One region of the Streptomyces sp. NPDC107521 genome, then DNA from elsewhere that is predicted to be linked to it. Evidence: riboswitches for the same ligand, from Rfam matches in the RefSeq annotation. Region 1 holds a riboswitch; the other holds the start of a gene.
The links. A riboswitch is a leader RNA that binds a small molecule or an ion and turns the genes downstream of it on or off. The one in region 1 is predicted to bind glycine.

Region 1 (3,398 bases):
GCCAAGATCGCCTCCGAGGAGGCGAAACCCGACGGGCTGGTGCTGGTCCGTCCCGGCACCGAGCGGGTCCTGCTGGAGCCGATGCCCGTGCGCACCCTGCCCGGCGTGGGCCCGGCCACCGGCGACCATCTGCGCCGGGCGGGCATCGCCACGGTCGGGGAGCTGGCCGAGGCGGGCGAGGACGAGCTGGTCCGGCTGCTGGGCAGGGCCCACGGACACGCGCTGTACGCCATGGCGCTGGCGCGCGACGAGCGGCCGGTGGTGGCCGAGCGGGAGACCAAGTCGGTGTCCGTCGAGGACACCTACGACGTGGACATCCACGACCGGGTGCGGGTCGGCACGGAGGTGCGGCGGCTGGCCGAGCGGTGCGTGCGCAGGCTGCGCGGGTCCGGGCTGTCCGGGCGGACCATCGTGCTCAAGGTGCGGCGCTACGACTTCTCCACGCTGACCCGGTCCGAGACGCTGCGCGGGCCGACGGACGATCCGGCGGTGGTGCGGGAGGCGGCGGCCCGGCTGCTGGACTCCGTGGACACCACCGGAGGGGTGCGGCTGCTCGGCGTGGGGGTCACCGGGCTCGCCGACTACACGCAGGAGGACCTGTTCGCCCAGGCCGCGGGGGAGCGCGCGGCGGACGCCGAGGAGGAGGCGGACGAGGGGCCCGCCGAGGAGCGGCCGGAGGCCCCCGCCGAGCGCCGCTGGCCGTCGGGGCACGATGTGCGCCATGCGGAGCACGGGCACGGGTGGGTGCAGGGCAGCGGCGTCGGGAGGGTCACCGTGCGCTTCGAGACGCCGTACTCGCCGCCCGGCCGGGTGCGGACCTTCGCCGTGGACGACCCCGGCCTGGCACCGGCCGAGCCGCTGCCGCTGGTCGAGGCGGTTCCGCCGGCCGGGCCGGAGTCCCCGGAGTCCCCGGAGGGGGCGGCGTCCGGCGGGGCCGGGGGCGGCCCGGACGAGGGGGAGGCGCGGAACGACGGGGGGACGACGCCGCCCGGCGGCGGGGGCTCACCACCACCGGACGGCCGGGGTGGCGCGCCGGCGCCCGGTGGCGGGAGGAGCGCGCCGGACGGCGGAGCCGGGGGAGAGACCGCCGGGGCGGCCGGAGACCGGCGGAGCGGTGCCCCGGGGGGCGGGAACGCGGGCAGCGGTGTCCCGGAGCGCGGCGACGAGGGAGGCGGTGTCCGGGGGCGCGGGGACGGGGGAGGCGGAGGTCAGGGCTCCTCGTTGCCCCGGCCCGCCAGCTTCCCGAAGTCGCGGTCCGGCGGCGGGGGGCCGGCGGCCACGTCGAGGCCGTAGTGGTGGTAGAGCTGGAGCTCCTGCTCCGGCGAGAGGTGGCGGCCGACGCCGAAGTCCGGGGCCTCCTTGATCAGGGCCCGGTCGAAGGGCACCCGCAGGGTGCCGTCCACCAGCTCGCTGGGTTCCAGGGGCACGAAGGCGTCCCGGCTGAACAGGCCGGTGCGGATGGCCGCCCACTCGGGCAGACCGGTGGCGTCGTCGAGATAGACCTCGTCGACGGTGCCGATCCGGGTCCCGCCGCGGTCGAACGCCTTGCGGCCGATCAGACTGCGCGGATCTATGTCGGTACGCACGGGCCCTCCAGTGGGTCGCACCGGGGTCGCGGACCGTCCGGTGAAACATCCTTTCGGTCATACGAAAGTGCACTTTGGCCCGGTCGGCCACTCGGCGGCCGTCCGGGCACTCGAAGGAATGTTCGACTTTCTCGCTGGTAAGCTGGCAGGTGGCCGCTGACCCCGTGCGGGAGAGTCCTCCAGACACCACCGGAGGCGCCGAAGGAGCAACTCCTCCCCGGAATCTCTCAGGCCCACGTACCGCACGGACGAGGTCACTCTGGAAAGCAGGGCGGGTGTCGACGGCGTCCGCCCTCACCGACGGTGAAAGCCGGTGACCGTCCCCGGACGGCCCGGTGAAGCTCTCAGGTTGAGATGACAGAGGGGGAGGCCGTCCGGGCACCCGAGCCGTGGTGCCCCCGCAGGTCGCGTCAGACCAGGAGGCCTCCGCAATGACCGCCCACCGCATTCCGCTCGCCCGGCTCGAACAGGCCGCGCCGTTCGAGCAGCGCCACATCGGCCCCGACCACGAGGCCCGGGCCAAGATGCTCGCGCAGGTCGGCTACGGCTCGCTGGACGACCTCACGGCCGCCGCCGTGCCGGACGTCATCAAGAACGCCGAGGCGCTGGACCTGCCGGAGGCCCGCTCCGAGGCCGAGGTGCTGGCCGAGCTGCGCTCCCTGGCCGAGCGCAACCAGGTCCTCGACTCCATGATCGGCCTCGGCTACTACGGCACCTTCACCCCGCCGGTCATCCTGCGCAACGTCATGGAGAACCCGGCCTGGTACACCGCCTACACGCCGTACCAGCCGGAGATCTCCCAGGGCCGTCTGGAGGCCCTGCTCAACTTCCAGACGATGGTCGCCGACCTCACCGGCCTGCCCACCTCCGGCGCCTCGCTGCTCGACGAGGGCACCGCCGCCGCCGAGGCGATGGCCCTCTCCCGGCGCATGGGCAGGAACAAGAAGGGCCTGTTCCTCGTCGACGCGGACGCCCTGCCGCAGACCGTCGCCGTCATCCGCACCCGCGCCGAACCCACCGGTGTCGAGGTCGTCGTCGCCGACCTCAGCGACGGCATCCCCGCCGAGGTCGCCGAGCGGGAGATCAACGGCGTCCTGCTCCAGTACCCGGGCGCCTCCGGTGCCGTCCGCGACCTCCGGCCCGTGATCGACCGGGCCCACGAACTCGGCGCCCTCGTCACCGTCGCCGCCGACCTGCTCGCCCTCACCCTGCTGACCCCGCCCGGCGAGCTGGGCGCCGACATCGCCGTCGGCACCACGCAGCGCTTCGGCGTCCCGATGGGCTTCGGCGGCCCGCACGCCGGCTACATGGCCGTCCACGAGAAGTTCGCCCGCAGCCTCCCCGGCCGGCTCGTCGGGGTCTCCGTCGACGCCGACGGCGACCGCGCCTACCGCCTCGCCCTGCAGACCCGCGAGCAGCACATCCGCCGCGAGAAGGCCACCAGCAACATCTGCACCGCGCAGGTCCTGCTCGCCGTCATGGCCGGCATGTACGCCGTCTACCACGGGCCCGAGGGGCTGCGCTCCATCGCCCGGCGCACCCACCGCTACGCGGCCCTCACCGCCGCCGGGCTCGCCGCGGGCGGCGTGGAGATCGTCCACGGCGCCTACTTCGACACGGTCACCGCGCGGGTGCCGGGCCGGGCCGCCGAGATCGTGAACGCCGCCCGCGAGAACGGCCTCAACCTGCGGCAGGCCGACGCCGACCACGTCTCCTTCGCCTGCGACGAGACCACCACGCGCGCCCAGGTCGGCGGCGTGTGGAACGCCTTCGGCGTCGAGGCGGACATCGAGGAGCTGGACGCGTCCGCCG
Region 2 (3,398 bases), on a different contig from region 1:
GGGTGGCGGAGGCGCAGCCCGGGGGCGGTCCGCCGGCCAGGGAGCGCAGGAGGCGGGCGGTCGCCGCCCGGTGCCGGTGGAAGGCGTAGCGGGAGACGCCCCGGCCGCGGGCGCGCTGCCCGGCGAGGGCGGTGCCCGCGGCCACGTCGAGGACGACGAGGTGCAGGGCACCGCCCCGGCGGCGGGCCCAGCGGGCCAGCCAGCCGCGCACCCAGGGCTGGGTGCCGCAGTCGTGCACGACGACGCCCTCGCCGGAGCGCAGGGCGCGGCGCAGCCCGGCGTAGTGGGAGAGCCGGACCAGCGGGCGGTAGACGGCGTAGGGCAGGGCGCGCGGCACCCGGCGCTCCCAGCGGTCGCGGGCGTCCTGGGAGTCGATCCGCCGCCCCCGGACGGCGCGGCGCATCAGTGTGGACTTGCCGCTGCCGGGCAGCCCGGCGACCACGACCACGTCCCGGGGCCCGAAGCGGAGGGTGAACGGGGCGGGACGGCCGCCGGTGCGGAGGTCCCGGACGCGGGACGGGGCGGACGGCGGAGCGGGCGGGCGCGGGGCCGGGGTGGCGGCCGGGGTGCCCTCCGTCGGGACGGACGGGAGGGGAGCGCTCGGGTCCGGCGCGGGCGGGCCCGCCACGGCGGCCGGGGGCGCGGGCGGGCGCGGGGCCGGGGTGTCCCCCAGGGGGACGGACGGGAGGGGGACACGCGCGTCCCGCGCGGGCGGGGGCCTGCGGTCCGCGGCGCGGCGCGCTCCGGCGGCGTCTAACGGCCGGGGCGCGGGACCCGTGGCTTCCGGGGGGCCGCCGGGTTGGGGGTGCGGGGTTCCGGGGACGCCGGGGGTTCCAGGGGCTCCAGGTGTTCCGGGGACGCCCGGGGTTCCGGGAGCACCTGGGGTTGCGGGGACGCCCAGGGGCGCGGGCGTCGCCGCGGCGTCCGCTTCCGGTCGGCGCCCGGCACCCCCCTCGCGGGCGCCGGGCGGTTCCGCCCCGCCCGCGCCACCGGCTCCGTCCGCGCCGCCCCCGGGCGCGGCCCCCGGACCTCCGTGGCCGGCCCCCGGGGCACCGGGGCCCTTACCCCCGGGCCCCGGGAACGCCGGGTGCTCGCCCGCCGCCCCCGCCCCGTCCTCCCCGGGGCGCGCTCCCCCGCCGCTCCCTCTCTCCCCGCCGGCCGCGCCGCCGTCCGCGCGGGGCTTCGGCGGCAGCGCGGTGCCGGAGGTCGTGGCGCACGCCGTGGGCCTGTTCACCGTGGTCGTCCTCCCCCTGGGGCGTTTCACGCGTCCCCCTACCCCGCCGAGTGTAAAGAGAAGGTAATGCGGCAGTCTCGCGTTTCCGTGCGCGCGGTGCCACAGGTCGGTTACGGATCACGGTCTGCCACCAGTGCGCCCGGCGTGCGATGATGGCGACGCCAACTGCATACCGGCCGTTTGAATCCGCGCGGGAGAGTCCCCGGCCGTCGCCGGGGCGCCGAAGGAGCAAGTCCCTCCCTTGAATCTCTCAGGCACCGTTACCGCGCGGGCGAGGCACATCTGAAAAGCGGGCCGCCCCGGCGGCCCCACCCAAGGTGCAAGCCCTGATCGCCGCGTTCCGGTGGTCCCGGCGAACCTCTCAGGTTCCGATGACAGATGGGGAGGACCACCTCGCCCGTGCCGTCCTGTACCTGGGAGACGACCGATGAGCAGTACCGAACTCCGCCGCACCGCGCTCGATGCCACGCATCGCGCGCTGGGCGCCACGATGACCGACTTCGCGGGCTGGGACATGCCCCTGCGCTACGGCTCCGAGCGCGACGAGCACATCGCGGTGCGCACCAGGGCCGGCCTGTTCGACCTCTCCCACATGGGTGAGATCGCGGTCACCGGCCCGCAGGCGGCGGCCCTCCTGGACCACGCCCTGGTCGGCAACATCAGCAGCGTGAAGCCGGGCCGCGCCCGCTACACGATGATCTGCCGCGAGGACGGCGGCATCCTGGACGACCTGATCGTCTACCGCCTGGGCGGGACCGACTACCTGGTCGTCGCCAACGCCTCCAACGCCGGGGCCGTGCTGGAGGCCCTCACCGCCCGCGCCGCCGGCTTCGACGCCGAGGTCCGCGACGACGGCGACGCCCACGCGCTGCTCGCCGTGCAGGGCCCCGAGTCCGCGGGCATCCTGGGCGGCCTCACCGACGCCGACCTGGACGGCCTGAAGTACTACGCCGGGCTCCCCGGCACCGTCGCCGGCGTCCCCGCGCTGATCGCCCGCACCGGCTACACCGGCGAGGACGGCTTCGAGCTGTTCGTGCGGCCGGAGCACGCCGCGCGGGTGTGGGAGGCGCTCACCGAGGCCGGGAAGGACGCCGGACTCGTCCCCTGCGGGCTGTCCTGCCGCGACACGCTCCGCCTGGAGGCGGGCATGCCGCTGTACGGCCACGAGCTGAGCACCGCGCTGACCCCCTTCGACGCCGGGCTCGGCCGGGTGGTCAAGTTCGAGAAGGAGGGCGACTTCGTCGGGCGCGCCGCGCTGGCCGAGGCCGCCGAGCGGGCGGCCGCCGAGCCGCCCCGGGTCCTGGTCGGCCTGGTCGCCGAGGGCCGCCGGGTCCCGCGCGCCGGGTACGCGGTCGTCGTCGGCGGCGAGACCGTCGGCGAGGTCACCTCCGGCGCGCCGTCCCCGACGCTGGGCCGGCCGATCGCCATGGCGTACGTCGACGCGGCGCACGCGGCCCCGGGCACGCCCGGCGTCGGCGTGGACATCCGGGGCACCCACGAGCCGTACGAGGTCGTGGCGCTCCCGTTCTACCAGCGTCAGAAGTAGCCACCCGCCGGCCCGCGGCGGGCACCCCGGGCGTGCGGTCCGCCGCCCGCCGTGCCCGCGCGCGCCCGCGCCGCCCGGGGACATACCCGGTCGGGTCACCCCGTTCACCAGCACTCTTCCGCGTACAGGAGAATTCAGGCCATGAGCAACCCCCAGCAGCTTCGCTACAGCAAGGAGCACGAGTGGCTGTCGGCCGCCGAGGACGGCGTCTCGACGGTCGGCATCACGGAGCACGCGGCCAACGCGCTCGGTGACGTCGTGTTCGTCCAGCTCCCGGCGGTCGGCGACTCGGTGACCGCGGGCGAGACCTGCGGCGAGCTGGAGTCGACCAAGTCCGTCTCCGACCTGTACTCCCCCGTCTCCGGTGAGATCACCGAGATCAACGAGGACGTCGTCGGCGACCCCTCGCTGGTGAACTCGGCCCCCTTCGAGGGCGGCTGGCTGTTCAAGGTGCGCGTCACGGACGAGCCGGGCGACCTGCTCTCCGCCGACGAGTACGCCGCGTTCGCGGGCGCCTGACCGGTCCCGAGGTCCTGAGAGGTCACCCACGCATGTCGCTTCTGAACACCCCCCTGCACGAGCTGGACCCCGACGTCGCGGCGGCCGTCGACGCCGAGC

Region 2: linked by a shared signal. The riboswitch ahead of gcvT (glycine cleavage system aminomethyltransferase GcvT) and the one ahead of gcvP (aminomethyl-transferring glycine dehydrogenase) in region 1 are both predicted to bind glycine.

What each region holds. Positions count from the first base shown of each region.
Region 1 covers NZ_JBVKAT010000040.1:1,671-5,068, reverse strand. The annotation lists partial or broken gene ACZ7LB_RS31560 (DNA polymerase IV) at 1-939, shown strand, start outside; gene ACZ7LB_RS31555 (PRC-barrel domain-containing protein) at 1,209-1,586, opposite strand; glycine riboswitch at 1,744-1,839, shown strand; gene gcvP (aminomethyl-transferring glycine dehydrogenase) at 2,018-3,398, shown strand, end outside.
Region 2 covers NZ_JBVKAT010000012.1:48,569-51,966, reverse strand. The annotation lists gene ACZ7LB_RS19115 (AAA family ATPase) at 1-628, opposite strand, end outside; glycine riboswitch at 1,416-1,510, shown strand; glycine riboswitch at 1,511-1,622, shown strand; gene gcvT (glycine cleavage system aminomethyltransferase GcvT) at 1,662-2,780, shown strand; gene gcvH (glycine cleavage system protein GcvH) at 2,922-3,299, shown strand; gene glyA (serine hydroxymethyltransferase) at 3,332-3,398, shown strand, end outside.